DNA from 3 places in the Comamonas piscis genome. Region 1 is predicted to be linked to each of the others. Evidence: predicted binding sites of a transcription regulator. Region 1 holds the regulator's gene; each other region holds the start of a gene.

Region 1 (10,337 bases):
AATGGCGTCGGGATATGGGCATCAACTGTCTCCTAGGCAGCATGTAGTTATAGGCATGTGGGGCACTGCCTGCCCCAGCATCCATGCAGGCTAGGGCCGTTTTTGGACAGCGTCCAATACCAAATTGCACTCAGCTGATATGCAGGCGCATGCGGTCTTTCCCCGTATGCTGGCGCATCAGGCGCACAGCGCTGACTGCATCAAGACCTACCGGAACCAGGAGCCCCATCCATGACTGCATTTTTGAAATACGAACAGCAAGGCCATGTTGTCACCCTGACGATGAGCCAACCCGAGCGCCGCAACCCGCTGACCGGCAACACGGCGGTGGCCGAGATTCTGGCTGCCTGCGAGACGATTGCGGCTGACAGCAGCGTGCGTGCGGTCATCCTGACGGGCGAGGGCCCCGCGTTCTCGTCAGGGGGCGACATCAAAACCATGCAGCAGCAGTCCTTTGGCGAGGTGGATGGCATGCGCATCCGCGATGACTACCGCCGTGGTATCCAGCGCCTGCCGCTGGCGCTGTTCAACCTGGAAGTACCAACCATCGCGGCCATCAATGGTGCGGCGGTGGGCGCGGGGCTGGATCTGGCCTGCATGTGCGATCTGCGCGTGGCCTCGGACAAGGCCAAGTTTGCCGAGAGCTTTGTGAAGATGGGCATCATCCCCGGCGACGGCGGTGCCTGGCTGCTGCCCCGGGTGATTGGCATGGCGCGCGCGGCTGAGCTGTCGTTGACTGGCCGCATGATCGATGCTGCCACCGCCCTGCAATGGGGTTTGGTGTCGCAGGTGGTGCCGCCCGAGGAGCTGTTGAACGCCGCCAATTCCTTGGCCAGCGAGATTGCGGCCAACCCGCCCCAGGTCACCCGCATGACCAAGAAGCTGATGCGCGAAGGCATGCACCAGAGCCTGGCCTCGTTGCTGGAGTTGTCGGCGGCCTACCAGGCGCTGGCGCACCAAACGGCCGACCACCGTGAAGCCGTGAGCGCGTTCCTGGAAAAGCGCACGCCTGAATTCAAGGGCTAAGTCACCGTTTGCCCGCTAGCCGAAGGCTTGTTGGATCTGGCGGGCCAGCTGCAGCGCCTGCGCCTCGCTGCTGATATTGGCAAAGCCCATCAACAGGCCTTGGCGCGGCGCGGCATCGATATACCAGCGTGACAGCGGATGCGTGGCCAGGCCCAACACGCGTGCGCGCTGGGCCACGAGGCTGTCGTTGTCGCCGTCCTGAATCTGGCCGAGCAAGTGCAGACCGCCGGGCTGCAGGTCAATGCGCAGGCGATCGCCCAATACCTGCTGAAAACTGCGCTGTGCCACCGCGCGGCGCTCGGCATACAACAGCCGCATCTTTTTGAGATGGCGCGCAAAGTGGCCCTGGGCCATAAAGTCGGCCACGCTGGCCTGCAGCAGATAGGGGCAGCCGGCATTGAGGTTGGAGCTGACGGCCTGAAAGCGTGGCACCACCTCCAGTGGCACAACGGTATAGGCCAGGCGCAGACCAGGAAACATCACCTTGCTGAAGGTGCCGGCGTAGATCACGCGGTCCTGCCGGTCCAGGCTTTTGAGGGCGGGCAGGGGCCGGCCTTGGTAGCGGAACTCGCTGTCGTAGTCATCCTCGATGATCCAGCTGCCGGCCTCGCGGGCCCAGTCCAGCAGCGCCATGCGCCGCTCCAGCGACAAGGTGACGCCCAGCGGGCTTTGGTGCGAGGGAGTCACCATGGCAAATTTTGCGTAAGGGCTCAGCTGCCGGCCCATATCGACCTGCAGACCTTGCGCATCCACCGGCACCGGCACGATTTGCACGGCCGCATTCTGCAAAAAGGGACGCGCCAGGATGTAACCCGGGTCCTCAAACCAGAAGGCATCGCCGGGGCTGGCGAGGCTGCGCAGGCTCAGCTCCAAGGTGTTGCGCAGGCCGGTGGTGATAAACACCTGCTCGGGCACGCAGGTGACGCCGCGCGACACCGCCAGATAGGCCGCTATGCGTTGGCGCAACTCTTCGTCGCCCTGCGGGTTGGGGTAGGCCAGACGGTAGGGCTCGCTGCTGCGCAGGCGGTGGGTGACCAGCCGATTCCAGACCTTGCGCGGAAAGGCATCGATCGCCGGCAGCCCCAGCTGCAGCGGGCGCGGCTGCAAGCCGTCGTGGTCCACGATATCGGCGGCCGGTGGCTGAGCGATGGCTTGTGGCGCAGAGGCTTTAGCGGCTTGGGGCAGGCTCGGGGAGATGACCGTGCCCGCCGCCCCGCGTACCTGGAAATAGCCTTCATCGGCCAGGATGCGGTAGGCCAGATCGACGGTGCCCCGGGACAGGTTCAGCGCGGTCGCCAATGCCCGTGCCGCAGGCACCCGGTCGCCCGCACGCAGATGGCCTTGTGCAATGGCGGTCTTGAAGCGCTGGCAGATCTGCAGGTACATGGGCAGCTGCAGGCTGCGGTCTACCTGCAATTGCAAGGCTTGTACGGGATCGATGTGGGCGCGGGCGGGGTCGGGCATCATGGCATTCCAATCTTGGCCTAGTCATTTTTGCATTTCTTGGCTCTTTTGGCTTGGCCAAGACAAACGCATACTCGCTAACAGCAACGGAATTCACCGGCGCAACCTTGGATGGAGCTTGATATGCAAACCCGACTCGACTTCTACACCGCTGACCCCGCCATCATGAAAGTACTGCTGGGCGTGGAAAATCAGATTGCCAAAGGCAGCCTGGACATTTTGCTCAAGGAACTGGTGCGCCTGCGCGCCTCGCAGATCAATGGCTGTGCCTTTTGCCTTGACATGCATGTGACTGACGCTGTGAAAGCCGGCGAATCCAGCCGCCGCCTGGCGACTGTGGCCGCTTGGCGCGAGACCCCCTTCTTCAGCGACCGTGAGCGTGCCGCGCTGGAGTGGACCGAGGCACTGACCCTTGTCTCGCACGACCATGTTCCCGATGCTGTCTGGGAAGCTGTGCGCCCCCACTTCACCGATGCCGAGCTGATGGAGCTGACGGCCGTGATCACCTCGATCAACAGCTGGAACCGCTTTGCGATTGCCTTCCGCAAGATGCCCGTTTAAGAAGCTAGCTCCCGGCACGGCGCAAGGCGGCCTATGAAAGTCCTGGTTCTGGGCGGCTGCAAGCCGCTGGGCGAGAAGGTGGTCAGCAATCTGCGGCAGCTGGGTTACCCAGTGGTCGCGGATGCGGACCCCAGGCAGCCGGCTGCGCTGCATGGCGTTGAAGTGTTGATTGATGTGCGCGAGCCTCCTGTGATCGACACGGTTGATGCGCTGGAGGACTGGGCGCGTGCATGCCGGCAGTTGAATGCCGCCATCGCCGCTGCCGCTGTGGCACACCACATTGCGCTGTCTGCGTTGGGTGTGCAGCGCTTGCAAGGCAGCAGCTACTACCAGGCTATCGCGTTGCGAGAACAGCTGATCCAGGCAGGCCGCACGCCTTATACGGTGCTGCGTGCGGCACTCTTGTACGAAAGCCTGGCGCAGCTGGCACACAACGGCACAGCCGCTGCCGAGCTGGCGATGCCCGTGGCCCAGGTGCAGCCGATGGCGGCCGAGGACTTGGCGATGCTGGTGGCCGACGCCGCGCTGGCGCGGCCTTTACAGGGCTGCATGGACGTGGCCGGCCCGCAGAAGATGGCGATGGCCGACTGGGTGCAGCAGTACCTGCGCTTGCGAGGCGATCCGCTCACGGTGCTGAGCGATGCCGATGTGCCTTACCGGGGTGCGCTGCTGGACGATGACTGCCTGGTCCCGGTGGGGCCAGCACGCCTGGGGTGGACGACGTTGGCCGCCTGGGTCGGCAAATCCAGGGCAGCTTGATACCGCCGAACTTGGCTGAACTAGCCTTTTTGGCCTCACTACTCAAACGATTGGACGAACGATGACCCGTACCTTGCTCTTGAACTGTGGCCCACACGGCCAAGCCAGCCATGGCTACCAACTGGCGACCGACATGCTGGCGGAGCTGGGCCTTGCGCAGCAGCCGCTGCTGGAACGTGATCTGGTGGCGACACCCATACCGCCTATCGGCCGCGACTATGCGCTGGCCATCACCTCAAACGCGGGCGCTGATGCTCCGGCGCTGGCCTGGTCGGAAACGCTGATTAAGGAACTGGAAGACAGCGATCTGCTGCTGATCGTGACGCCCATGCACAACTTTGCGGTGCCGGCCACGCTCAAGCTCTGGCTGGATCAGGTAATCCGCATCCACCGCAGCTTTGCAGCCACGCCCGAAGGCAAGATAGGTCTGATGAAGGACCGGCCCACCTTGGTGCTGGTGAGTTCCGGAGGCTTCCATGCAGGGCCAAAGGCGCGTCAGGAGGACTTTTTGACGCCTTATTTGCGCTATGCGCTGGCCTCCATCGGCATCCGCAATGTGCATTTTGTGTTGCTGCAAGGCCTGGTGTTTGGGCCGGACGCGGTGGCATCTGCAGTGGGCAGCGCCCGAGACGCACTGCGCGAGCAATTGGCGCCGTTCAAGCGGCAGGCGCAGGAAGCGGCTGCAGTAGTGCGTTGAGCGACAGACACATAAGAAAAAGCCAACGGCAATAGCGGATGGGTGTCAGCGAACTGTGGTTAACGGCTGAGCACTGAAGGCGCCAGGTTGGCACCTGCCCAGCGTCCCGGTATCGACCGATGCGTTCAGCGCTTGCCTTGCCGCAGCATGCCGATCCTGCAGTCCGCATTCCTGAAGCCATCGACGGCAGCCATGCAGCGACCAGCAGGCTGGCCACAACGCACCAGCCTGGGCTTGGCTCCGGCTTACACCGCGTGCAGGTGTTCCAGCCGCTCCAGGCGTTCCAGCTCGGCACAGATGTCGGCCATGCTGCCCGACATGGCCCAGCGCATGCCCTTTTGGCGGTGCAGGCTGGCCGGCTGGGCCCAGTACATTTTGATAGGGGCATCGTTGGCGGCCTGGGCGCTGCAGCGCTGTACCGACAGAAAAGGGCGTGCGGGAGACTGGATGCCGGCAGAGAGGCGGCGGCGCGCTGCTGGTTTGCGCGGCAGGCGAATGCGGTCGATGGGGCGTTGTGCGGGGGCCTCATCGGCAGGGCTGTCCACGCCTGGCTGAGCGCTGGGGTCATCAAGCAAACTCAGCTGCTGCGCGGCACCACGCTGTGCAGCAATGGAGGATGCAGCGACAAAGCAGTGCACCTGGGCAGCATGCTGACCGTCATTGGCGGCGCCATGGCCGGGCTGGCGCCGGCGGCCGCGCACAATGGCGCGTTGGATGGACTGGAACCAGGGCAGGCCGGCGACGAGGGAAAAAGGCGCAAGCGCGCGCAATGCATCTGCTACGAGCATAGGAAAGTCCTTGGTGTACGGGTAACAGCAGGATTGCGCTAGGGCGAGCGCATCCCCAGGGCTGTGGGCCGGGTGCCCACAACGCCCGCTACCTGGGGTTGCGCAGAGAGGGGTAAGGCGCTGGGCCTAGTTCAGCATCGTGTTGCGGATCAGGCCGACGGCGATGCCTTCGATCTCGAAGGGCTCGCCGGGCTGCACGATGATCGGCAGGTAATCCGGGTTTTCGGCCAGCAGCTCGATGCCATCCTTGGTGCGCTGCAGGCGCTTGACGGTGACGTCATCACCCAGGCGGGCGACGATGATCTGGCCATTGCGGGCCTCGCGGGTGGCTTTGACGGCGAGCAGGTCGCCATCGATGATGCCGATGTCGCGCATCGACATGCCGCGCACCTTGAGCAGGTAATCGGGCTGCTGCTGGAACAGGCCGCCTTCGACGGTGTAGGTTTGGTCCACATGCTCTTGCGCCAGGATGGGCGAGCCAGCGGAAACGCGGCCAATCAGCGGCAAGGCCAGCTGGGCCAGCTCTTGCACCACACGGCCCACGCCCGCGGTGGCGTTGGATACGCCCGCCAGCGGCGACGAAAAGCGAGTGCCACGTGCGGCATTGATAGAGCGCACGGTATCGCTTTGCAGGCGGATACCCCGGGAGGTGCCGCTGACCAGCTCAATCACGCCTTTGCGGGCCAGCGCCTTGAGGTGGTCTTCTGCCGAATTGGCGGATTTGAAGCCCAGCTTGCTGGCGATTTCGGCACGGGTTGGCGGGGCGCCGGTGCGCGAAATGGCGGTCTGGATCAGGTCCAGAATTTCTTGTTGGCGTGCGGTGAGTTTGGGATGGTCTCGCATAAGATCTCCGTGTGATCTGCGGCGCTGGGCACTAGCAAAGCTATTGCGCGTTCCAACACCTGTATATCAATCCAGTACCTGTATTTTTAACCAGTTTTTTGCAGGAGGCAAGCCTTGCAGCCAAAAATTTTGATCATTGGCACCGGTGGCACCATTGCCGGCATGGCCGATGACGCCGAGAAACCCGGCCAGTACCGCGCGGCTGCGCTGTCGATTGCGTCACTGTTAGCGGGAGTGAGCGGTATAGAGAAGGCCGCTGCAGGCCCGCTGGATGCGATACAGATAGCGCAAATTGATAGCAAGGATATGAGCGACACCGTCTGGCATGCACTGCTCAAGGCCTGCGATGCGGCGATGCGCGATGACGGGGTGCGTGGTGTTGTTATCACCCACGGTACCGATACCCTGGAAGACACGGCCTGGTTTTTGCACTGCGTATTGGGGCGCTTGCCCAAGCCGGTGGTGCTGACCTGTGCCATGCGCCCGGCCAATGCGCTGATGCCCGATGGGCCGCAGAACCTCAAGGATGCCGTCGCTGCTGCTGCCGCCTTGGATGCCGAAGGCCAACCGCTGCTGCGCGAGGTGGTGGCTGTGACCGGCAGCGGCGAGCTGCACAGTGCGCGCTGGCTGCAAAAGGTGCATCCGCACCGCTTGCTGGCCTTTTCATCGGGCGAGCAGGGGCCTGTGGGCTGGGTGGACGGCAGTGCGGTGCAGCTGCGCCATGGCTACGCCCCTGGCTGCGTCGTCGCAGCGGGCAGCTATACCGGCAGCGAATGGCTGGCGGTGCTGCCAGATCCAGTGCAACAGGCCTGGCCCTGGGTGGAGATTGTCACCAGCCATGCGGGGATACGGCCCGGTTTGGTGGATGCCTTGCTGGCCCAAGGCCTGGAAGGCCTGGTGCTGGCCACTACCGGCAATGGCACGGTACACGAAGTGCTGCTGTGCGCGGCAGACCGGGCGCGCCAACAAGGGGTGGCGGTATGGCGCAGCAGCCGCTGCAGCGAGGGAGTGATCAGTGATGCCGTGCTGCCTGGGCCGCAACACCTGGCCGCAGACTTGGCGGTGGCGCTGACGCCCTGCAAAACCCGGGTGAGCCTGCAGCTGGTCTTGGCGCAGGCGCAAACGGCGGTCTGACCTTGCCCACTGCTGCCGCTATGCGCTGCACTCGTGCTGCAACGCCTTCGCCATGAAAAAAGCCACTGTCCATAAGACAGTGGCTGTGCAGCTAGCGCGTTGTGCGATCAGGCCTGCAGGGCGGCCATGGCGCGCTGGGTGATCTCATCGACCGAGCCCATGCCGCTGATGGCGCGGTACTTGGGGGCGGCGGCGGGGTCTTGTTCGGCCCAGCTGCTGTAGTAGTCGACCAAGGGGCGGGTCTGGTTGCTGTAGACGTCCAGGCGCTTCTTGACGGTTTCTTCCTTGTCGTCCTCGCGCTGCACCAGCGGCTCGCCGGTCTCATCGTCCAGGCCTTCGGTCTTGGGCGGGTTGAACTTGGTGTGGTAGGTACGGCCAGAGGCGGGGTGGCTGCGGCGGCCGCTCATGCGCTCGATGATGGCGTCAAACGGCACATCGATCTCCAGCACATAGTCGAGCTTGACGCCTGCGGCCTTCATCGCGTCGGCCTGAGGAATCGTGCGCGGGAAGCCGTCAAACAGGAAACCGTTGGCGCAGTCGGACTGGGCAATGCGTTCCTTGACCAGATTGATGATCAGGTCGTCGCTGACCAGCTGGCCGGCATCCATCACGGCCTTGGCCTGCAGGCCCAGCGGGGTGCCAGCCTTGACGGCAGCACGCAGCATGTCGCCGGTGGAAATCTGGGGGATACCGTATTTTTGGCAGATGAAGGCAGCTTGTGTACCTTTGCCGGCGCCGGGTGCTCCCAAAAGAATTAATTTCATGGCGGTCCTTGGAGAATAAAAAACTTGCACGGCAAAAGCGGGCATCAAAGCCCGCTTCTACACAAAAAACTGGGCTTGAGCATATCACGCATCGGGGGAGGGTCAGCCGACTGCAAGGCAATGCGCTGTCTCGGGGGCGCAATCGGGCATCCTGCGCCTTTTAGCTTACGGAGCGCTTGCAGCGTATCGAGTGGGTGGAGGGCCATCTGCAGCAGCCTACATGGTCGCGCCGAGCAGCTGTCGCACACGCACCAGGTCTTCGGGGGTGTCCACGCCCGAGCCCGGAATTTGCCGGGTTACATGCACTGCAATGCGGTGGCCGTGCCACAGCGCGCGCAGCTGCTCCAGCATCTCTATCTGCTCGGTAGGGGCCTGGCTGAGGGTCGGGAAGGTATGCAAAAACTGGGCGCGGTAGCTGTAGATGCCCATGTGGTGGAGTGGCGCAAAACCAGGCGTGCCGGTGGTGCCTGGGTTCTTCCACCAGGTGACATTGACAAAGTCACGCCCCCAGGGGATGGGCGCACGGCTGAAATAGCTGGCCATGCCTTTGGCATCGAGCACCACCTTGACCACATTGGGGCTGAGCAGGGATTCCAGATCCGCAATCGGGTGGGCGACGGTGCCCATGCTGGCCTCGGGGCGTTCGCTCAGCAGCGCGGCAACTGCATCGATCAATGCCGGCGCAATCAAGGGTTCGTCGCCTTGCACGTTGACCACGATGTCATCGCCACCCAACTGCAGCAAGCTGCAGGCTTCGGCCAAGCGATCGCTGCCGCTGGGGTGATTGGCCGAGGTCATCAGCGCTTGCACGCCATGCTTTTTGCAGGCCTCGACGATGCGCTCATCATCGGCGGCCACCACCACCCGCTGGGCTGCGCTTTCTTGCGCGCGCTTGGCCACGCGCACCACCATAGGCAGGCCGGCAATATCAACCAGGGGCTTGTTGGGCAGGCGCGATGAGGCCATGCGCGAAGGAATCAGGACGGTGAACGGCGCGGGAGCGGATGCCATGGTGTGCTAATAAATGAGAGTGGGCCCGGCGGGAATTGTAGCCAGCCCAGGCGGTTTGGCGGGCGGGCAGAGCCCAAGGCATACAGACACAGGCCGTCCGCGCGGGCAGTTGACCGCCATGGACTGCGCTATCGGGCTGAGGGATCAGGGGGCTGGTTTGACCGGGGTGCTGGCCTCGTGGGGTCCAAACAAGATGGCCTCGATGGGGCGCAGTTTCTTGGCGTCGATCACCTCGCGCAGCTTGGGTAACACCGCCACGAGGCCGTCGTAGCCCTGCGCTTTTTCCAGTTGCAACTGCAGGCGAAAGCCCTTGAGCCCCAGCCCGCTGACCAGCTGGCTGGCGGCGGCATAGGCTTTGATATAGCGCTCGCCGGGATCGCTGATGGTGGCAGGTGCGGCTACAGCGGCCGCTGGTGGGGCGGTCGGTGCAGGTATTGCCAGGCTGTCGATGAGTTCGTTGGTGCTGGCGGCGAGCTGGCTGGCATCGCCGCTGCGCAGCAACTCCAGCAGACCTTGTTGCAGCAGTTGCTTGATGTCTTCCAGCACCTGCAGCTGGCCGCCCGCAGACGTTGACAGCGCCATCACCTGCTCAATGCTTTTCTGGCCATCAAACATGATGAAAGCAGGGCGCATGCGGTGGGGCAGAGCGGGGTCTCGGGCGCGCAGCGCCTCCATGCCTTTGTCGGTTTTCTTGAGAATGAGGGTATGCATGGCAATTTGCTGAAAGGGATGGATGCAATCCAACAGGCTTGCCCTGAGGACATGTGTCAAGACCATGTCGCGCAGGGTAAATGCCTAAATTTTCAGCAAATTGTGTCTGTTTTTTACAAAGCTGCTATTGGGGTTTGCCTGTGCGGACGCACCCTGTTGGTGCGCTGCGCCCCGTCTTGGCGCAGATTTTTAATCTGCCGCAGACAAAGCTTCAATTTCCTCATCGCTGAGCGTCCGTGCCTCGCCTTCCAGCATGATCGGCATGCCGTCACGCACGGGGTAGGCTAGGCGGGCACTGCGCGAAACCAGCTCTTGGCGTTCACGGTCATAGCGCAGGGGGCCTTTGGTGACGGGGCATACCAGCAGTTCGAGCAGTTTCGGGTCCATAGCGGCAATCAGTCTTTCTTGATAAGGGAGAGGGCGGCCTGGCGTTGGCGCAGCAATGTATGGACATGCGCCCCAAAAGCGGGGTCAATCGCCACCTCCAAGGGGACGGCCAGGGCCTGCGGGGCAATGCGCCAGAGCTTGTGCGCATCCTTTTCGGTGCACAGCAGCACGGGGGCATCCGCAGCGGCTATT
Region 2 (9,740 bases), 1.8 Mb from region 1:
TTGGCCCAGTGGGTTGTGCACAGCCGGAACTCCTCGGGCTTGGTGCCGTCGCGTATGGCCTCGAAGTATTCGCGCTTGAGCGGCAGGTGCAGGGTGGTCATGGTGCTCCTATCGTTGCCGTCCACGGCGCTGTTGTTCATCCTTCCACTGCGCGCGCCGGCGTTCGCTAGACCAAGCGTTCTGCGGTCGGTTCAAATCATGGCCACGGATGTCTCTGTCCTTTATGGATGGCAGTTGCTGTTTGGGCTCGGCTTCGCCTCGTTCCACATGCATGCCCGCTTGGGATAGGGCCAGCACTGCAAGGGCCGAAATGCGGCCGCTTCCGATAATTGCTATTCGTCTGGTCATGGTGCTTCCTTGGGGGCGGGCTCGGCCTGGGCTGCCTCTTGAACAGTGACGATCCAGCGTTTGCCGCCGCCCTCAATGTCGAAAGTTCCGCCATGGAATTCGGCTTTCCCGATCACTGCGCCAAGCACATCGCTGGTTACATCGCGCTTTTCACCGGTAAATGCAACGCCTGCTTTGTCGATCCGGCCTAGGAAAATTCGGCCCGTAAGTGGGCTGCATGCGATTCGTTGGGTCATTTGCTGTCCTTCTGTGGTTGGGCCTGGGCGGGCTGGACCTCCCTCTGCTGGGCGCGCTGGGCAAGGTGGGTCAGCTGCCAGGGCGCGGGAAGGATGGGATCTGGTTTCATGTTTTTCTCAAAAAATTTGAAGGAGGCGATCAGCTTTGGTCAGTCTTTGCGCTCTACGGACAGAACCGCTTTGCCGGTCAGCCATCGAGCCTTTTCTGCGGCGTCATCGCTGCTTGCCGCTTTCAGGTGGATAGGCTCAACCAGCTTTCTGCCTTCTTCGCCCTCCAAGTCCCAGGTGCTGGCCGTGACTGGATAGACAAATGCGCGATAGCTGCGCATGGCCTGGATGTTGGTTGCTTGGGTAATGGTCATAGTTGTGGTCTTTCGGTGGTGGTCAGATCAGGTCTTGCGTGGCTTCGATGAAGGTTTGCGCGGCTTGCGCGTTGATGGCATTTCCGTAGGCGCGCAGGCGTCCCACTCGGGCGGCAGCCCCATGAGCCAGCGGGAATGTGCCGGGTTCAACTGGCCGCCACTTTCCATCCCGGCACAGGAGCCAATCAGCAGCTCGCCAGAGGCCGTTAACCGGGCCGGGCCCTGCGCTTCCTTGCATTGCTGGGCCAGGGAGCTGCCCGTCATTCCCTCGGTGATCCCCGTTCCCGATCTGGTCGAGTCCGAGGCGCTCGGGGTTGTCCACCCCGCCAGCATTGCGAAGTCGTTCAGATTCGAGCCGTGGCGCGTCTCGCCCATCGCTCGCTTGGCTTGGCCGCCCCCCGTGCTGTCGCTGGTCTGCGGTGTCGGCCAGCCCGCCAGATTGGCCGCATGGTTCAACGTGATGTTTTTGGTCGTTGCCTCGATCGAGGGACAACGCAGCCCGTCCGTGCTTGTGGCTGTTGGCCAACCGGACAGCAGCACCTGATGACAAAGCTGCACCTGCCCCGGTCCCAGGCGGTTGCCCAATTTCGAGTCCACGGTGTTGGGGGTACGCCAGCCCGCCAGCAGCACCACCGGCACCCAGACGCCGCCCAGCTCCACGCACTGCAAGCCAGTAGGTTCGGTCGCGGATGTGCGGGGCACCGACGCCCGCAGACGGGAACGCAACCGCCCCGAAGGCATACGCCAGGGCTTCCATGTCAGTGTGTACAAGGTCGAGCCAAGGGTCTGCGTCCTTGCTTGCAACCTGCTCTCCAAGGATTGCTGCAGGGCGGCGCTCGCTGATGAGGTGGTGGAAGGCTGGCCACAAGTGCCGCTCGTCATCAAACGCAGAGCCTTGGCCTGCCTGGCTGAAAGGTTGGCACGGACAGGAACCAGTCCAAACAGATCGGTCATCTGGCCAGCCTGCGGCGCGCAAGGCATAGGACCAAACACCAACGCCTGCGAAGAAGTGGCATTGGGTGTAAGGCCTGAGGTCATCGGGGTGAACATCTTCAATACTCCTTTCGTCTACATCACCTGGGGCGATGTGGCCCGCAGCAATGAGGTTGCGCAGCGTCTGCGCGGCAAACTTGTCGATTTCGTTGTAGTAGGCGGGCTTGATCGGCATGGACTCAGCCCACCAGCCGCAGTTGGTTCGGGTTCTCATCTGGAATTGGCTCCGCTTTGGGCTTGCGGCGGCGCTTGGCCTTGGCGGCATCGGCGGCCAGGCGCTCGCGCTCGGCGGCAAAGACTGCGGCCAGGTGGCTGGCGTCGTGGCCGGTGCCCACATAGGCGCCAGGCTTGCGCTGGTAGGTGTGGGTGCGGGGCTCGGTGCGTTTTGCGTTCATGGCACTTACTCCTTTGGTTGCTGGGTGGTGGTGGAAAAATCGGCGCGCATTAAGCGCGGGTGGGTCAGGCCAGCGATCAGCCCAAGAAGGAAGCGATCGCCCATATCTGCAAATTCCAGGATCTCGCGCTTCATTGCCTGGCGGGCCTCGGGGCCGTCCTGCATGTCGTCGCACACGCGGCGGCCTGCATCCAGTGCCTGCTGCAGCAGCGGGCTGATTTCGCGTACGCGGCGGCCCGGCTGGGGGGCGGTGGCGTTGATCTGGGCGGGGGTTTTGGTCATAGCCATGCGCCTTCCTCAAACTCGACGGCCTCGATTGCGGCCTGTAAGCTGCCCAACTCCTGCAATCTGGTGGTCAGCAACTCGGTGTTTTGGGTCGCATCTAGGCGGGCCGTACAGTTATTGAAACGAGTCCAAGCGGCAGGCAGAGCCTGCCGGGACGCGGTTGCACCTACGCCCTGCGCTTGGCCTTCTTCATGCTCAAAATTCGGGCCGTCCACTGCAGCACCTGCAGCAGATTCGGCGGTTTGAATAAAGGGCTTCCATGCAATGCGGCGGCTCACTAGGTAGCGCCCGCACATGCGCCCGCGCTGTGGCGTCAAGCCAATCAGTCGCCCGCATTTCAGTTCTTCCCCGTATTTGTTGGCGGCGCCCTCTTCCACATGGCGGCGAACGGGGGCCAGGTGCCAGTCGGTGCGCTTGCGTGCATGGCCGCCCATGGCCTCCATAAACTCGCACCAGTTGGCCTTGATCTCGCCATTGCGATGGCAGGCGCGAAACGCCTGCACGGTTTGGCTGTCGCCCTCACGGTCAAACAGCTCCAGCTGGTCATGCGTCACCCGGCGCAGCTCACGCCACACCGTCACCGATGGCATGCCGATGGTTTGGAATTGGCGAATGCCCCAAGTAGCGGCCCAGGCATCCACACGCAAATGGCCGTTGACGATTTCCGGCTTGGCCTTCTTTGCTGGTGTGGCGCCGTCGATAGCCGTGGCTTGCCCTGCCTCGCCCTCAAGCGCGGGGGCCGTCATCCGCATTTCGATCAGCTCACCGTCCACCAAGTCGTAATGCTCAGCCAGGGCATGGTGGCCCACGGACTTGGATATGTACTTGGCCACGTAACCAGCAGCACCACCCGACACCATCCGTTTGATGTTGACGCGGTTCTGCTTGGCGCCGGGTTCATCGCCGCCATCACTGAGCCAGTAGTGCCGAATGGTTTCTTCCAGCTGCTCGGCTTGGGCTTCCGTCTCCACCCAAAACAAGGCGTGCCAGTGTGGGGTGCCGTCGTGGTGGGGTTCGGCCACGCGTAGGCCGTAGGGGCGCACATTCTGGCGGTTCAGGCTGGCCCGGGTTTTGGTCCATTTGTCACGCAACCACAGCTGCGCATCGCGCGGTGTCGCGCCCCTGTAGTTCTTATTGCGCACCGGCTTGCCCCCGCCCACCGTGATGGGATGAAAGCGGCTTGGCGCTGTCAGGGTGACAAACAAGCCCACATGCGCCCGTTGATCTGCATATTCTTCGGCGCCCCGGATACGGGTCATCAGCTCGCCACCACGCACCAGCGGATTGCTGGTGCCCAGGGCTGCCAGTTCGCCCAGGTTGTAGACCTGGCCCGCTTCGTTAGTGAACAAGGTTTGCTGCAGGGTGGCGGCGTTGCGTGCCACCTGCTGGCGGCGGCGTGTCATGCCTGCATTGCTGACGTATTTGCCTTCCCGCAAATGCACCTGGCCCATGCTGATAAAGCCAGCCTCCACCACGCGGGCAACGTGACTGCGCAGGCGGCGGCGCCACCACTTGGGGTCTTTGGCCCGCTTAATGGCTGGCTCACCTTTGATGGGCTGTTCTTCGGTGATACCGATCACGCGCGCGATCTTGCGCACCATGTCCACGCGGGCATGCAGCGGCACACCGGCTACAGCGGCCCAGGCGTCCAGCTCTTCCACATCAAAAACCAGCTTATTGGCCCAGTCGCGGATCTCTTCGTCGCTCAGGTTGAACCGCAGCGCGGCGCCAAACTTGTCTTCGAAGTCGGCCATGGCTTGCATGCGATCCCAGGCGCGGAAGCTCTCGGGTGCTTGCTCCAGTTCCCACTTGTCATAAGCCACCGTGCCGCGCTTGATGTAGCGCGCCGATTTATCGCCCTGGCGCTTGGGGTCGTTCTGCGGGGTCAGCTCCACATAGGCATAGCGCGTGCGCAAGGCCTCCTGCCACTCCACGGGCGCAGATTCCACGATCCGTTCCAAATGGGCGTCAGCCAGTGCGTGGGTTGGGCGGTTTTGCAACCACTCATGCACGCTATTGCGCTTGGGCTCTTGGCGGGGGATGGGGCTGACCATGGTTTAGACCTTGGCGGCCAGGGCCGACAGCGGCAGCACATAGCGTTTGAACAAGCGCACCACACGTTTGATGGCTTCGCGCTCGGTATCCGGCATTTCTTGCCAGGCGCGGCTGGCCAGGCTGTGCAGCTCGGGCTTGCTCTTGGCCCGCACACCAGCTACGCGCAGCAGGCATTCGCGCATTTCAATGGGCAGACTGCGCCATTCGGCATCGGCTGCATCGCGGTACAGCCCGCCGCTGGCCTTTTTTGCAAACTCATCGCGCAGGCCATCGAGCATGGCCTTGGCTTCCTCGACAGTGACCCCTTGATTCTTGAGCGGTGGCACTATGGGTGCAGGGCGCGAAGGCTTTCGCGTAGCAATCTCAAAGTCAGGCGCCAGGCATTGCAGCTGCGGCACATCGCGCACAGGCAGCTTGCGCAGGCCATAGGGCAATGCGGCTGCCACTGCGTTGGCTTCAGCCTTGTCTTGCTTCATGCTCGGGCCAGCCCTTTAACTGCAAAGCCGCCTACCTGCACGCCAACTTGCTCGGCGATATCGCAGGCCGCATCCCAAGCCGATTGCATGCAGCTGGCCAGAATGTGGTGGGTGTGCCCCGTGCCGCTGGCAGCGCGGTAGTGCATCGCGTACATGCTCATGCTGCACCGCCCATCTGCAGCTCCCCGATGCGCTCCACTGGCTGCAGCCACTCCTTTTTGCAGCGGCCCTTCATCTTCCACAGGTGTGCCAGGTGCTCAAATCGGGCACCGAAGTCGTTGCGGCCATACAGCAGATCAAGCAACGCATGCACTTCCATTACCGGGCGGCGATCCATATCCAGCAGCGCCATAGCCATACCGAAGTGACGCTGATCAAGCAGGCGCAGATCGGTCAGGTCAAATGGGAAGCGGGGGCCGTTGTACAGGCCCAGCAAAATGCCTGCAGCCACGCGCGCACCGCTGTGGCAATGGCCGCTGGCCAGGTTGAAGAAATGCACCAATGCGGCATGCTGTTCCTCTTGCGTGTATTCGATTTGCGTTACTTCGGTCATCGTCTTACCTCCGGTTTTTGGGCAAAAAAATCCCCTGCCAGGCCCGCAGGCCTTGCAAAAATTGACTGGTTTGGGTGTTGGGGTGGCCGCTATTGAGCGGCTCGGGCGCTAGCTGCTAGCGCCTGCCGGCTTGTCGCCTGCAAACAGGTCGCCCGTGATGGGCTGAGTGAACTGGGCGGCGTGGGCCGCCTCACCCGCATGGTCGAGTACCACGCGCATCAGGTCGCGGCGCACATGGGTGGACAGCGGCAGATTGACGGTGGGGTCAGGCGTGGCGCTGGGGCTCAGCGTGCGCACAATCTCGGTGGTGGCCACAAAGGTGTGGCCGCATTCCACGTTGGTGCATTGATAGATGGTTTCGCGCATCGTGGCGCTGACCGGCTTGCTGGTGCGAATCTCGCAGGTTGCCTTGCAGTGGGGGCACTCCATGCGGGTGCCTTCCATGCGCAGGCGTCGGCCCGTGTGGTTGCCGCGCGGCTTACGCAACTCGGCCTGTTTCAACACCGCCTTGTGCAGCGCCTTTTGTTTTGCTGTGATGTGCATCATGGTGTGCCTCTGTGCCGTCGATATAGCCACTTTTGAGCCGCTCAAGAGCCGCTCACTGCTTGGCAAAGAACTGCACCTGGCCACGCTGCTGCTTGTACAGCTGCAGGCCCAGCAGGTAGACAAAGCGCAGGAACGGCGCTGCATGCTCCAGGCCCAGGCTGTTGGCCATATCCATGGCCTTCTGCTGCTCGGATGGGAACAGACGCAGGCCCGCCAGCACGTTGGGGTACTTGGCCCCCTCGCCCTCCGGCTTGGCATCCACGCCACTGCCGAAGTAATACTGCAACTGATCCTGTTGGTCTTGCAGCTGCTGCCAGCCCATCAAAAACACGGTGCGCAGGAAGAATCCGCGCCTCCAGCATTTGGCACCAGCCAGGGCGTCGGCCTCCTGCATTTCTTTGTCGAACAGCCGCATGCTGGCCATCTTTTTGTCTGGCTGCTCTGCCTTGGCCACCAGGGCGCCCGGATTGCTGCCGCGCGCCAATTTGGTCAGGCGCTCACGTTGGTTTATTGCTGTTGTCATCTGCGCTCCCGGCTAGTGCCGTTGTGTTGTTGGTTGCCAGCTGCGGCCCGGGCCGCTTGCCTGTCATGGCTGCCACCATGCTGTCTAACTGCCTGCGGTTGAGCTGCTCTATAGCCGCTTCAATGCTTGGCAGCTGCATCGCCTGGCGGTACAGCTCCAGCTTTGCCAGCTGGTCTTTGCTGTAGCCGATCTGCTCGATGGAAAGCTGCATGGGTCATTGCCGCTTGTGTTGTGCGGGTGCCGCCAATTAGCAGGCGGCGCCGGCGCTGTGTTGGTGCGGAACGTCGCCCAGGCCCAATGCCTTCAGCTCGTTATCCACCCGGCGCATCGTCATGTCGTAGACCAGCGTTGCCGGTTCGGTTTTGAGGCGCGAGGCCATCACCTCCAACATGGCCCAGTCCTCTGGGCGGAATCGCACGGTCTTCTTGGCCGTGCGTGCGTGATCCGGGTTCTTGTATGCCATTTGCCAAGCCTCCCCGCCTACGGCGGTGTCGTGTACCATCCCCAGAAGGGACGTAATTTGGTGTTACGGCTGGATATTACTACGGTTTTTCAGAGAAGCCAATAGATGACTACGAAAAGAGATAGTAAAAGTCTCGATTTAGATAGCTTAACTCTCGAAACGGGGAGGCGCCTCAAAGAGGAAAGGCTACGCCTTGGCTTGAAAGCAACGGATTTCGAGAATCATGGGGGCTGGCCCGCAAGCACTGTCTACGGCTGGGAGTCGGGCAAGTCCTCTCCAAAATCAGAGTTCTATGCGACCACTGCCTCGCTCGGCTTCGATATTCCGTACATCATCACCGGTAAGAGGTCGCAAAACCTCTCCGCACCGGTGATGGATGTGCTTGCACCGCGCCGCGCAGGGCTCACAGGGCCTGCCCCGAAGCCAGCCCATTCCGAGGACACGCTCTATATCCCACTGCTTAGTGCAACCGGCAGCATGGGGCCAGGCACCGAAGCACTGGCCGCCGATGTCGTCATGGGTGATGTCCCTATTTCCCTTATCTGGGTGCAGATGAACCTGCCGCGCAGCCGGCCCGAGGCGTTGCGCCTGGTGCATGCGTATGGCGACAGCATGCGCGGCACTCTGGAAAGCGGTGACTTTGCCCTAGTGGATACTGATATTCACTCGGTCGATATTGATGGGGTGTATGTGCTGGAAGCGCACCAGCGCCTGTTCATCAAACGCGTGCGGCAGCGCATGGATGGAAGATATGAGATCAGCAGCGACAACCCAGCAATCAAGCAGACCGACATTCTGAACGGCGGTCACGAGGTGCGGATCTGCGGCATGGTTGTGTACGGGTGGAACGGTCGCCGTTTTTAAAATCAGAAAAGCTTAAAGGGGAATCCATGGCAATCGTCTTTTGCAGGGAGTGCAAAAAGGAAGTATCAGACGCAGCAGCAACTTGCCCACACTGCGGCATCGCTGAACCAGGCAAAGGCGCAAAGCCTAAGCCTACCGCTAAAGACACCATCGTTGGTTTAGTGGTGGTGTGCGCGGTGGTCGGCGGCCTTGTGTTCGCATGCACCGATAGCAAAGAAGAAAAGGCTGCGGCTGCAGCAAAGGTTGAAGCTGATGCGGCTGCGTGCAAGAAGGATTTACAGTGCATCGGAGACAAAGCCAGCATGGTGGCCGCGCGCCCGTGCGCAGCTGCGATTGAGCGCTTGGCCAGAGGTGAGGTTACCTGGACTGATGGGACGCTAGGCACCAAGTTTCCTAACTTCCGGTGGCTGAATGACAGTAAAGCACAGGTCACCCTCATGGGCGACAAGGTGCAATTTGTGAATGGCTTTGGAGCCAAGATCAACATGAAATACTTTTGCCAAGTCGATATGTCTGGCAGCACCCCTATCGTGCTGAATGTGAACGCAGCAGAAGGTCGGTGGTAAAGAGCCGCAAAAACCAAAGCCACTCAAGAGTGGCTTTTTTTGTGTCCTGCAACCTTTGAGGCGCTTCAACCCTCATTCATCATCGTCGTCATCCGCGTCGTCTGTTTTCGTCGGCGCGTCATCCTCCCCGTTCCGCTCCATCTCCAGCTTCGTCGTAAATCCCCCGTCCCCGGTCAGCTCGCTGGTCACCGTTTTGATAAGCCAATCCTGGCCGTCAATCTCAGGTTTGAAGCCGCTGACCTTGACCGGCGTTTGCACTGCCAGCGCCGGCTGGCCGATGGCCAGGCTGATCTGCAGGGTGGCCTTGCCGCGCACAATGCGGCCCATCTCGGCCTGCGCGGCCGCCAGCGCGTCGCCCTCTGTGGCGTATGTGTCCTTGAGCGTTTTCAGATTGGTTTCAGTGCCCGCGACTGAGGCCCGGCGCTGACTCTTGTTGGTGTCACCCCAGTACGCCCGCACGCCGCTGTAACTGTCGCGCTCCGAGCTGTTGTAGCTGTGCTGGTCACCAGCGCGGCGCGTCAGCACGACGGCCGGCATAGCCTTGCCGCTGGCGGTGGCTGCGCCGTTGATTGGCAGGAACAGAAGAACGCCTTTTTTGACCGTAGCCACAGCGTCATGCTGCCGGCCAATGCGGGTCAGAAAATGCACCGGGCTTTCGTTGGTCTGGTCAATGTGCTGCACGCGCTTGCTGGCCAGGCTTGCCCCCACCTTGGCTTCCAGGCCGTTGGCGTTGGCTACGTCTTTCACGATCTGGCCCAGGGTGGTGTCGTGCCAGCTGCTGCTGGTGCGGCTGCGCAGTCCCTTGCCAAGATTGGCACTGCGCGCGCGAATGTTCAACACATCAGGGGTGCCGTTGTGGCTGATTTCGTCAACGGTAAATTCGCCCTTGTCCACTAGGCCGTGACCCACCCAGCCCCAGCGCAAGGCAACGGTGGCGCCCTTTGGTGGGATGGCCAGCTTTCCGTCATGGTCGCTCAGCTCCACATCGAGCTGGTCAGCTTCTTCGCCGCGGCTCTCCGTCAACGCAATACGGATCAAGCGCCCGTTGATTTTCGGCCCTATATCTTTGCCGTTGA
Region 3 (10,337 bases), 800 kb from region 1:
GATGACCAATGCCGTGTTTGTGGTGGCCGAACGCCTGCACCAACGGCTGGCGTTGGCCATGCTGCAGGATGTGCTGGAGCGCGGTGGCTACCCGCCCGGTGATATCGACATCCAGCCTTTTGGCGAGGCGGAGGTCGTCATCGAGGCGACCTTGGCCGCCCAATCGGTGGAGGGGGATGAGCTGGATGCGATGGTGCAGCAGCTGGCGGCCAAGCCGGGCGTGCGCCAGGCGTTCTGGAGCCCCAGCACGAGGGACTAAGACCCGGCTTTAGCCTTCAAACGCAAAGCCCACGCCGTAGATGGAGCGGATGCAGTCTGCATCGTCACCCATCACGGTGCGCAGCTTTTTGCGCAGGTTTTTGATGTGGCTGTCGATCGCCCGGTCGCTCACCTCCAGCGCATCGGCATAGGCCAGATCCAGCAGCTGGCTGCGGGGGTAGATCTTGCCGGGATGGCGCTGCAGGATGTGCAGCAGCGCGAACTCGCGCCGCGTCAGTCCCAGGTCCTGGCCGCGCCAGCTGGCCTGGCAGGTGGTTTCGTCGATCTGCCAGTCGCTGAGGGCAGGGTGGTCCGCTGCGCCAGCAGCCGGCTGGGCATGGCGGCGCAAGATGACCTTGACGCGGGCAATCAGCTCGCGCGGCGAGAAAGGCTTGCAGATGTAGTCATCGGCGCCCATCTCCAGGCCCACGAGTCGGTCTACTTCTTCCACCTTGGCCGTCAGGCAGATGACGGGGCAGAGATTGCGGGCGCGGCATTCGCGCAGAATGCTCAGGCCGTCGGTGCCGGGCAGCATCAGATCGAGAATGGCCAGCTGCGGCGGGCGCGTACGCAGCGCCGCCATGGCCTGGCTGCCATCGGCGAAATGCTCGACCTCATAGCCTGCATGGTGCAGGTAGTCGATCACGACCGAGGCGATATCAGCCTCGTCTTCGGCATACAGAATGCGGGGTTTGGCGGTGTTCATGCGGCAGGGTCTATCAAGGGCAGTATCAGGGTGAGGCGCAGGCCGCCCAACGGCGAGATCGAGGCCTGCAATTGTCCGCCATGGGCGTGCACAATGCTTTTGCAAATGGCAAGCCCCAGGCCGGAGCCACCACTGGCGCGGCTGCGCGAGGTTTCTACGCGGTAAAAGCGTTCAAAAATGCGGGGCAGTTCCGCAGGCGGTACAGAGGGACTGCTGTCATCCAGGTGCAGCTCCAGCCAGCGCTGGCCCGATTCCGGCGCCGGCCCATGCAGGCTGGCGCTGATGCTGACCCGGCCGGGCGCATCGGTGTAGCGCAGGCTGTTTTCCAGAATATTGCTCAGCACCTGGTGCAACTGCTGGGCGTTGCCCTGCACCCAGGCAGGCGGCAGCGCGGCGAGCAGCCCATGCGCTGTAGGCAAGCTGATGCCGGCCTGGCTGAAGCGGATCTGTACGGCTTCCACCGCCTCTATGGTCAGCACCCGCATGTCCAGTGCGTGCGCGGCGGCGGGCAAATGGGCGGTCAGTTGCAGCGCAGGCGCCGCTTCGGGTGCGTGCACCACCAGGGCCGTCGGGATGGTGGCGCGCATGTCGCCCACCAACTGCGTCAGTCGCAGAATCTGGCGGTGCAGGCGGGCGGCGGTTTGTGCGTCAAAGTGGCGGATGCCATCTTGTACCGCCTCGATCTCGGCCCGCACTGCTGCCAGGGGCGTCCGCAGTTCATGGGCCACCTGGGTCAGCCATTCATGCTGCTGCGCTTGGGCCTGCGAGAGCTGCTCGGCCATATGGTTGTAGCGGTCGGCCAGTTGGCCCAGCTCATCATGGCCGGCAATCGCAATACGGTAGTCGAGCTGGCCGCTGGCAAAGGCCTTGGCGCCCTGGCTCAGCGCCTCAATGGGCCGGATCCAGCGCCGGCTCAGCCACCAGGACAGCGCGCCGGCCAGCAGCAGGCCTAGCAGGCCGGTGATGGCCAGAAACACCAGATGCTCCTTCAAGAACGCATTGTCGATCTGGTTCTTCAGGTCTTCGGGCTGGTTTAGGGTCAGGGTGCCAATCAGCATGTGCTGGCTGTCAAACAGCGGGTTGGTGGCGCTGCCGGCGGTGGGCGCGACACCGGCGATCAGCTTGCCTTGGTTGTCGAGCAGACCCAGGCGCTGGGACAGAGGATGGCGTTCGATGGGGCGCAGCTGCTGGGTCAGCATGGGGCCGATCGTGGCGCGGCGTGGCGCCTCGGTCTCTGCCGGGGGCGAGACGGGCACGGCTGCCTGGCTGCCAAAGCGGGTCAGCGCATTCCAACGTTCCGGGTTCAGGGATGACCAATGCGGGTCCTTGGCATACTCGCGCCGCAGTTGGCTTTCCAGGTATTCCAGACGTCCCAGCTCGATCTGCGCGACATAGCCGCCCAGACCGCGCTGCAGGCTCCAGTAAGAGAAACCGGTAAAGCACAGCAGCAAACCCAGTAGCAGCAGCACCATGGCCAGCAGCACCCGGGTTTGCAAGCGGGTGAAACGAAACAGCTGAAGGCGGGAGGTGGTCACAGAGGGCTGGGGCGCAATGGAGGGGTTGGGTACATGGCAAAACGGGCAGGCTCAATGCCTGCCCGGCTATTCTCTTACACAGTGCGTGGGTGTGTAAAAGTGTTGCTTGATCGGGGCGCGGTCAAAGTGCCGTCAAGGCCCGATGGTGGCGCCGCGCTGGGCGACCAGTTGCTTGCCCAGCACGCGGCAGGTAGCCTTGGCCTTCTTGCCGTCGTCCAGCGTCAGTTGCACGCTATCGCCTGCCTTCTTGCCTTGGCAGGCCTCAATGGCCTGCTTGGAGGGCGCCGGCTTGGCGGGAGTGGCGGCGTAGGCCTGGGCGGTGGCGATCCAGAGCGCAGCAGTCACGGCGGTGCTGCACAGCAGACGGTGGCGAAGTGTTGGAGAACTCATGGCATTCCTTGTGTAAAAAGAGGCTCTGCGGCCAGGCCGCGATCTGGTGTGGGACAGATAGAAGCGGGTGAAACAGAGAAACTGGAGTGTGTTTACGCCTCTCCGCAGAGCCCATGACTGAACTATAGAAGCCAAATGTGGAGGAACTTGGGTTGGCTTTGTGGCAGGTGTGACGAAGCGAAAACCGCATGCGTATTGGGTCTGCGCGGGTTTTTGCGCCTCTTCAGGCCGCAAACTTATGCAAAGTGGTTGCGGTGGCTACGTTTCAGGGCTGCAAGGCCGATGGCCTGGAGTCGTCCGGCAGCGGACGTCGTGCCGCCACACGCTGGACGACCCGATCCGGAGCCTGCAGCAGACCTTCTTCATAGGCAATGACCGACCAGCCGGCACAGACTTGCAGCAGCTCGCCTGGTTGCAGCAAAAAGTCGGGCCGTGAAGGTTTGCCATAGGCTGCATTGCCCAGCGCAAAGGTCTCATACAGCAGCAAGCCGCCGGGCGCCACACTGCCTAGTATTTGCGGCCACAGCGGACGCCAGAGGTAGTTGGTGACGACCACCGCATCAAACACCCGGCCTTCCAGCGGCCAGGGCCCGTTTTCGATATCGGCCAGCAGCCATTCGCCTGCGCCTTCCGCTTGGAGGGTTTGCAAGGCCGCATTGTCACGGTCTACGCCGGTGACATGCAGGCCCTGGGCCTGCAGGTAGCGGGCATGCCGACCGGAGCCGCAGGCCAGGTCGAGCACCTTGCCGCCAGTGGGAATCAGCGGGGAAAAGCGGGAAATCCAGGGAGAAGGCGAGGCGCTGGGAGACATGACGTGGCAGAGGCTAAAGGGGCTAGAAGCAAGCCCAGACATGGTCGGCCATCTGCACCATAAAAGCAGGCTGGGTGTAGAGCATGAACACCAGGCCCAGCAGCACCAGCACCAGCAGCCACAGGGCAGCACGCTGCCAGCCGCGCAGTGGCGCAGGGCTGGTGGGCGGTGGGGGAGAGTGTTGCATTAAACGGTCCGTCTTCAAGCGGCCAGCGGCAGGCGCTGCACCGGCTCTTCTTTCACTGGCAGGTTGACCAGGCCGGCAAACACGCCCAGCCCAATGGCCACATACCAGACGACATCATAGCTGCCGGTATGGTCATAGAGGTAGCCGCCCAGCCAGATGCCCAGGAAGCTGCCGATCTGGTGGCTGAAGAACACAAAGCCGCTGAGCATGGACAGATGCTGCACGCCAAAGATCTGCGCAATCGCGCCATTGGTGAGCGGCACGGTGGAGAGCCACAAAAAGCCCATCACCGCGGCAAATACATAGACTGACCAGGGCGACAGGGGCACCAGCAGAAACACCACAATCGCAATGGCACGGATAAAGTAAATGCCCGACAGCAGGTAGCGCTTGGCCATGCGCTGGCCCAAGGTGCCGGCCAGGTAGGTGCCAAAGATATTGAACAGGCCAATCAGCGCCAGCGAGTAGCTGGCCACATGGGGCGGCAGGCCAAAATCCTTGAGGTAGCTGGGCATGTGCACGCCGATGAACATGACCTGGAAACCGCAGACAAAATAGCCGGCCGTCAGCAGCAAAAAACTGGGGTTGCGGAAGGCCTCGGCCACCGCCTGGGCAATGGTCTGTTGCTGGCCGCCGGCCGCACTGCGCTTCAATGCATGGAAGTTAGGCTCGCGTAACGCAAAGGCCAGCGGCACGATGGTGAGCACCAGCACCGCACAGACCAGCAGTGCGTTCTGCCAGCCCAGGCTGGCAATCAGCTGGCCCTCCACCGGCACCATGAAGAACTGGCCAAAGGAGCCCGCAGCCGCGGCCACCCCCATCGCCCAAGACCGTTTCTCGGCCGGCAACTGGCGCCCGATCACGCCATAGATCACCGCATAGGTGGTGCCCGTTTGCGCCATGCCAATCAGCAGGCCAGCGGTGAGCGTAAAGATGAGGGTGTTGGGTGCCCAGGCCATGCCGGCCAGCCCGAGTGCATACAGCAGTGCGCCAAAAACCAGCACCTTGCTGGCGCCAAAGCGGTCGGCCAGCATGCCGGTAAAGATGCCAATCAAGCCCCAGCTGAGGTTTTGCACCGCCAGTGCCAACGCAAAGGACTCGCGGGTCCACCCCATTTCCTGCGTGATGGGCTGCAGCCAGAGGCCAAAACCGTGGCGGATGCCCATGGACAGGGTGACCACCGCGCCGCCGCACAGCAGGACGCGGGCCATTGACAATCGTTGTGCGTTGTTTTGCATAGTCAGGGGGTGTGTCTCGTTATCCCGAAATTGTTACTTGAATGCAGGAAACCGGCTGTCGCCCGCATATTTCCCAGCGCGCGGCCAAGCCCATTGCAAGGTTTAGAACCGCTAACACAAGCCTTGAGACGTCGTTGCCTAGCCGGCCGCCTCAAGCCTTGCCGTACGCCTGTACTGTCTGCGGCTTGATGCCTCGCCTCAACCGCAAACCTTCGGTTTGCTGGGTCGTTTTAGCGGCTCTTAGTGCAGGAGCGTCGCAAAACGTCAACAACTTCCACCTGTTTATCTATACAGCTATCTACAATGGCAGCCGCTAGAATGGAAAGTTATGGCAAGCAAAAACACGTCTACCAGTGAATACGCAGAGAGCTCGATACGGGTTCTCAAGGGGCTTGAGCCGGTCAAGCAGCGCCCGGGCATGTACACCCGTACCGATAACCCGTTGCACATCATCCAGGAGGTGATCGACAACGCGGCCGATGAAGCGCTGGCCGGTTTTGGCAAGAAGATCCGCGTCTACCTGCACACCGATGGCTCCATCAGTGTGGAGGACGATGGCCGGGGCATTCCGTTTGGCATGCACCCCGAAGAGCATGCACCCGTGGTGGAGCTGGTCTTTACCCGCCTGCATGCGGGCGGCAAGTTCGACAAGGGCCAGGGCGGCGCTTACAGCTTCTCTGGCGGCCTGCATGGCGTGGGTGTGTCCGTCACCAATGCCTTGTCCACGCGCATGGAAGTGACCGTACACCGCGATGGCTCAGTCGCCAGCATGGCCTTTGCCGGCGGCGATGTGGTCGAGCCGCTGCAGGTGCGGCCCATGGTCAGCGGCGACCGCAAGCAGGGCACGACGGTGCGCGTCTGGCCCGATGCCAAGTATTTTGAATCCAGCCACCTGCCGATGGGCGAGCTGGTACACCTGCTGCGCAGCAAAGCGGTGCTGATGCCGGGCGTGAGCGTGCAGCTGACGCAGGACAAGAACCGCGAGACGCAGACCTGGCAGTACAAAGGCGGCCTCAAGGACTACTTGTTGCAGACCTTGCCGGTCGATCCGGTCATCCCGGTGTTTGAAGGCGAGGGCTTTGCCGGCCGCAACGACGACCATTTTGCCGAGGGCGAGGGCGCATCCTGGTGCGTGGCCTTTACCGACGAAGGCCAGCCGGTGCGCGAGAGCTATGTCAACCTGATCCCCACCACCGCAGGCGGCACGCATGAAAGCGGCCTGCGCGACGGCCTGTTCCAGGCGGTCAAAAGCTTTATCGAGCTGCATTCGCTGCTGCCCAAGGGTGTCAAGCTGATGCCCGAGGACGTGTTTGCCCGCGCCAGCTATGTGCTGTCGGCCAAGGTGCTCGATCCCCAGTTCCAGGGCCAGATCAAGGAGCGGCTGAACTCGCGCGATGCGGTGCGCCTGGTCTCGGGCATGGTGCGGCCTGCGCTGGAGCTGTGGCTGAACCAGAACGTCGAATACGGCAAAAAGCTCGCCGAGATCGCCATCAAGGCGGCGCAAACGCGCCAACGCGCTGGCCAGAAGGTGGAGAAGCGCAAGGGCAGTGGTGTGGCCGTGTTGCCCGGCAAGCTGACCGACTGCGAAAGCAAGGACCTGGCCTATAACGAGGTGTTTCTGGTCGAGGGTGACTCGGCCGGCGGCAGCGCCAAGATGGGCCGCGACAAGGAAACCCAGGCCATCCTGCCCTTGCGCGGCAAGGTACTCAACACCTGGGAGGTGGACCGCGACCGCCTGTTTGCCAATACCGAAATCCACGACATCTCGGTGGCCATTGGCGTGGACCCGCATGGCCCCGATGACGAGGTCGACCTGAGCGGCCTGCGCTACGGCAAGATCTGCATCTTGAGCGATGCGGACGTGGACGGCTCGCACATCCAGGTGCTGCTGCTGACCTTGTTCTTCAAGCACTTCCCGCAGCTGATCGACAAGGGCCATGTCTGCGTGGCGCGGCCGCCGCTGTTCCGGGTGGATATTCCTGCCCGGGGCAAAAAGCCGGCGGCCAAGGTCTATGCGCTGGACGAGGCCGAGATGCATGCGATTTTCGACAAGGCCGCCAAGGATGGCGTGCCGCGCGAGAAGTGCCAGATCAGCCGCTTCAAAGGCCTGGGCGAGATGAATGCCGAGCAGCTCTGGGAAACCACGCTGAACCCGGACACCCGCCGCCTGCTGCCCGTGCGCCTGAGCCAAACCGATGTGCTGCAAACCCGCGAGGTGATGACCCAGTTGATGGGCAAGGGCGAGGCCGCGGCCCGCCGCGACCTGATGGAACTGCACGGCCACGAAGTCGAAATTGATATTTGATGTCCTGCTGCCCACGCCGCTGAGTAAACCAACAAACCCAACACAGCCGCGCGCAGCCGTGCAACAAGCGAAGAAAGCTGAACCAATATGAGTGAAGAAAACGGTCTGGACCTGCTGTCCAACCCGGTGCCCGACGATGGCGAAAGCCTGGACCTGGGCAACTATGCGCAGCGCGCCTATCTGGAATATGCGCTGTCGGTGGTCAAGGGCCGGGCGCTGCCCGATGTCTGCGATGGCTTAAAGCCCGTGCAGCGCCGCATCCTGTTTGCGATGGAGCGCATGGGCCTGAGCTACAGCGGCCCCAACCGGGGCACGGCGGCCAAGCCGGTCAAAAGCGCCCGCGTGGTGGGCGATGTGCTGGGCCGCTTCCACCCGCATGGCGACCAATCGGCCTATGACGCGTTGGTGCGCATGGCCCAGGATTTTGCCCAGCGCTACCCGCTGATCGACGGCCAGGGCAACTTTGGCAGCCGCGATGGCGATGGCGCTGCAGCCATGCGTTATACCGAAGCGCGCCTGTCCAAGATCACCAGCCTGCTGCTCGACGAGATCGACATGGGCACGGTGGACTTTGTGCCCAACTACGATGGCTCCACCCAGGAGCCCAGCCAGCTGCCCGCGCGCCTGCCGTTCTCGCTGCTCAATGGCGCCAGCGGCATTGCAGTGGGCTTGGCCACCGAGATCCCCAGCCACAACCTGCGCGAAGTGGCCGATGCCTGCGTGGCGCTGATCAAGAAGCCGGCGATGACCGACTTTGACCTGCAGGAGATCATCCCCGGCCCGGACTTTCCCGGTGGCGGCCAGATCATCAGCAGCAGCAAGGACATTGCCGACGCCTACCGCACGGGACGCGGCTCCATCAAGGTGCGCGCGCGCTGGACGATTGAAGAGCTGGCCCGTGGCCAGTGGCAGCTGGTCGTCAACGAGCTGCCGCCCGGTGTGTCCTCGCAAAAGGTGCTCGAAGAGATTGAGGACCTGACCAACCCCAAGATCAAGACCGGCAAGAAGACCTTGACCCAGGAGCAAAGCCAGCTCAAGGCCACCGTGCTGTCCTTGCTGGATGTCGTGCGCGATGAGTCAAGCAAGGATGCCGCCGTGCGCCTGGTGTTCGAGCCCAAGACCGGCAAGACGCCGCAGTCCGAGCTGATCACCTGCCTGCTGGCGCACACCAGCCTGGAGAGCTCTTCGTCGGTCAACCTGACGATGATTGGCATTGACGGCAAGCCGACGCAGAAATCGCTGCGCCTGATGCTGGAAGAGTGGATCCAGTTCCGCCAGATCACCATCACCCGCCGCTCGCAGCACCGGCTGGACAAGGTCAAGGACCGCATCCATATTCTGGAAGGTCGGCAGACCATTCTGCTCAATATCGACGAGGTGATCGCCATCATCCGCGCCAGCGACGAGCCCAAGGCCGCGCTGATGGCACGCTTTGACCTGAGCGAGCGCCAGGCCGACGATATTTTGGAAATCCGCCTGCGCCAGCTGGCCCGCCTGGAAGCGATCAAGATCGAACAAGAGCTGACGGAGCTGCGCGCCGAGCAGGGCAAGCTGGAAGACATTCTGGCCAACCCCGCCTCGCTCAAGCGCCTGATGGTCAAGGAGATCGAAGCCGATGCCAAGCAGTTTGCCGATGCGCGCCGCACCCTGATCCAGGAAGAGAAAAAGGCCGTTGCCGAAGTCAAGGTGGTCGATGAGCCGGTCACCGTCGTGGTGTCGGAAAAAGGCTGGGTGCGGGCACGCACCGGCCACGGCCATGCGGCCGACAGCTTCAGCTTTAAATCGGGCGACAGCCTGTATGGCACCTTTGAGTGCCGCACTGTCGACCAGATGCTGGTCTTTGGCAGCAATGGCCGCGTGTACTCGGTCGCCGTGGCCAGCCTGCCGGGTGGCCGGGGCGATGGCCAGCCGGTGACCACCTTGATGGAGCTGGAAGCCGGCACCCAGATCCAGTACTACTTTGCTGGCCCGCTGAGCGCCCGCTTGCTGTTGGCCAGCAGTGCCGGTTATGGCTTCACTGCCTTGGTGGAGAACATGGTCTCGCGCCAAAAGGGCGGCAAGGCCTTTGTCAGCCTCGACGATGGCGACACGCTATGCCCGCCATCGCATATCTCGGGCAGCAGCGGCAGCCTGCCGCTGGCCGATGCCAGCCATGTGGCCTGCGCCTCGGCGGGAGGCCGCATCTTGACTTTCGATATCGCCGAGCTGAACCACATGGCCAAGGGTGGCAAGGGCCTCAAGCTGATTGACCTCGAAGACAAGGACCGCCTGGCCGGCGTCGCCGTCTACACGCGCAGCATCCGCATCGAAGGCATTGGGCGCGGTGGCAAGGCGCGTGAGGAAACGCTGGAGATCCGCAGCCTGAACAATGCCAAGGCCGGGCGCGCCAAAAAGGGCAAGCTCGCCGATCTGGGCTTTAAGCCCAACGCCGTGTTACGCGTCGAATAAAACGCGGCGCCATTCACACGCACAAGCCCTGCCCGTCATTGCCCGGCAGGGCTTTTTCATGCCCCGTCGTTGCAGCGCCAATCAGCGCTGCGCCGGCAACAGCGCCCGCAGGTGGTCGACAAAGGCGCGCACGCCCCGGGGCAGGTTGCGGCCGGTCAGCGTTTGCAATTCGATCGAGCGCGCATGCATGCCCCGCTCGCGGAGCGGAACGGTGTGCAGCAGGCCCCGGCGCACATACTCGCGCACGGTGACCTCGCCACCCAGGGTGAGCCCACCGCCATGCAGCACAAAGCGCACCAGCGCATCAAACTGGCCGCTCTCCAACACGGGCTCAAACACCAGGCCACGCTGGCCGCTGGCAATGTCAAACAGCTGGCGCGCGGTATTGCCGTCGTCCAGTAAGGCCAGCGGGTAGGGATGCATCTGCGCCAGGCTCACGCTGGCAAAGCGGGCCAGCGG

The links. Region 1 encodes LexA, which represses DNA repair genes until DNA is damaged. Its sites were predicted from a motif close to ACTGTATNNNNATACAGT; they were not measured.
Region 2: a site for LexA is predicted at 7,303-7,320, ahead of HS961_RS20385 (LexA family transcriptional regulator). Genes of this name have one in related genera too.
Region 3: a site for LexA is predicted at 5,403-5,420, ahead of HS961_RS08725 (DNA topoisomerase IV subunit B). Genes of this name have one in related genera too.

What each region holds. Positions count from the first base shown of each region.
Region 1 is NZ_CP058554.1:2,758,190-2,768,526, forward strand. It holds gene HS961_RS12340 (Bug family tripartite tricarboxylate transporter substrate binding protein) at 1-22, opposite strand, end outside; gene HS961_RS12345 (crotonase/enoyl-CoA hydratase family protein) at 232-1,026, shown strand; gene HS961_RS12350 (PLP-dependent aminotransferase family protein) at 1,042-2,490, opposite strand; gene HS961_RS12355 (carboxymuconolactone decarboxylase family protein) at 2,614-3,051, shown strand; gene HS961_RS12360 (SDR family oxidoreductase) at 3,085-3,810, shown strand; gene HS961_RS12365 (FMN-dependent NADH-azoreductase) at 3,872-4,507, shown strand; gene HS961_RS12370 (hypothetical protein) at 4,753-5,295, opposite strand; gene lexA (transcriptional repressor LexA) at 5,422-6,138, opposite strand; gene HS961_RS12380 (asparaginase) at 6,253-7,272, shown strand; gene adk (adenylate kinase) at 7,380-8,036, opposite strand; gene kdsB (3-deoxy-manno-octulosonate cytidylyltransferase) at 8,253-9,047, opposite strand; gene HS961_RS12395 (hypothetical protein) at 9,192-9,758, opposite strand; gene HS961_RS12400 (Trm112 family protein) at 9,948-10,145, opposite strand; gene lpxK (tetraacyldisaccharide 4'-kinase) at 10,154-10,337, opposite strand, start outside.
Region 2 is NZ_CP058554.1:4,510,028-4,519,767, forward strand. It holds gene HS961_RS20315 (ASCH domain-containing protein) at 1-101, opposite strand, end outside; gene HS961_RS20320 (DUF7446 family protein) at 345-584, opposite strand; gene HS961_RS20325 (hypothetical protein) at 734-946, opposite strand; gene HS961_RS20330 (DNA cytosine methyltransferase) at 969-2,204, opposite strand; gene HS961_RS20335 (hypothetical protein) at 2,119-2,334, opposite strand; gene HS961_RS20340 (hypothetical protein) at 2,340-2,615, opposite strand; gene HS961_RS20345 (replication endonuclease) at 2,612-4,672, opposite strand; gene HS961_RS20350 (hypothetical protein) at 4,676-5,149, opposite strand; gene HS961_RS20355 (hypothetical protein) at 5,146-5,310, opposite strand; gene HS961_RS20360 (DUF7673 family protein) at 5,307-5,702, opposite strand; gene HS961_RS20365 (ogr/Delta-like zinc finger family protein) at 5,811-6,248, opposite strand; gene HS961_RS20370 (hypothetical protein) at 6,301-6,771, opposite strand; gene HS961_RS20375 (hypothetical protein) at 6,746-6,982, opposite strand; gene HS961_RS20380 (hypothetical protein) at 7,019-7,234, opposite strand; gene HS961_RS20385 (LexA family transcriptional regulator) at 7,340-8,098, shown strand; gene HS961_RS20390 (zinc ribbon domain-containing protein) at 8,125-8,664, shown strand; gene HS961_RS20395 (contractile injection system protein, VgrG/Pvc8 family) at 8,737-9,740, opposite strand, start outside.
Region 3 is NZ_CP058554.1:1,954,957-1,965,293, forward strand. It holds gene HS961_RS08690 (MgtC/SapB family protein) at 1-259, shown strand, start outside; gene HS961_RS08695 (response regulator) at 269-964, opposite strand; gene HS961_RS08700 (ATP-binding protein) at 961-2,499, opposite strand; gene HS961_RS08705 (hypothetical protein) at 2,632-2,889, opposite strand; gene HS961_RS08710 (class I SAM-dependent methyltransferase) at 3,155-3,700, opposite strand; gene HS961_RS08715 (hypothetical protein) at 3,723-3,887, opposite strand; gene HS961_RS08720 (MFS transporter) at 3,902-5,098, opposite strand; gene HS961_RS08725 (DNA topoisomerase IV subunit B) at 5,454-7,430, shown strand; gene parC (DNA topoisomerase IV subunit A) at 7,518-9,878, shown strand; gene HS961_RS08735 (LysR family transcriptional regulator) at 9,960-10,337, opposite strand, start outside.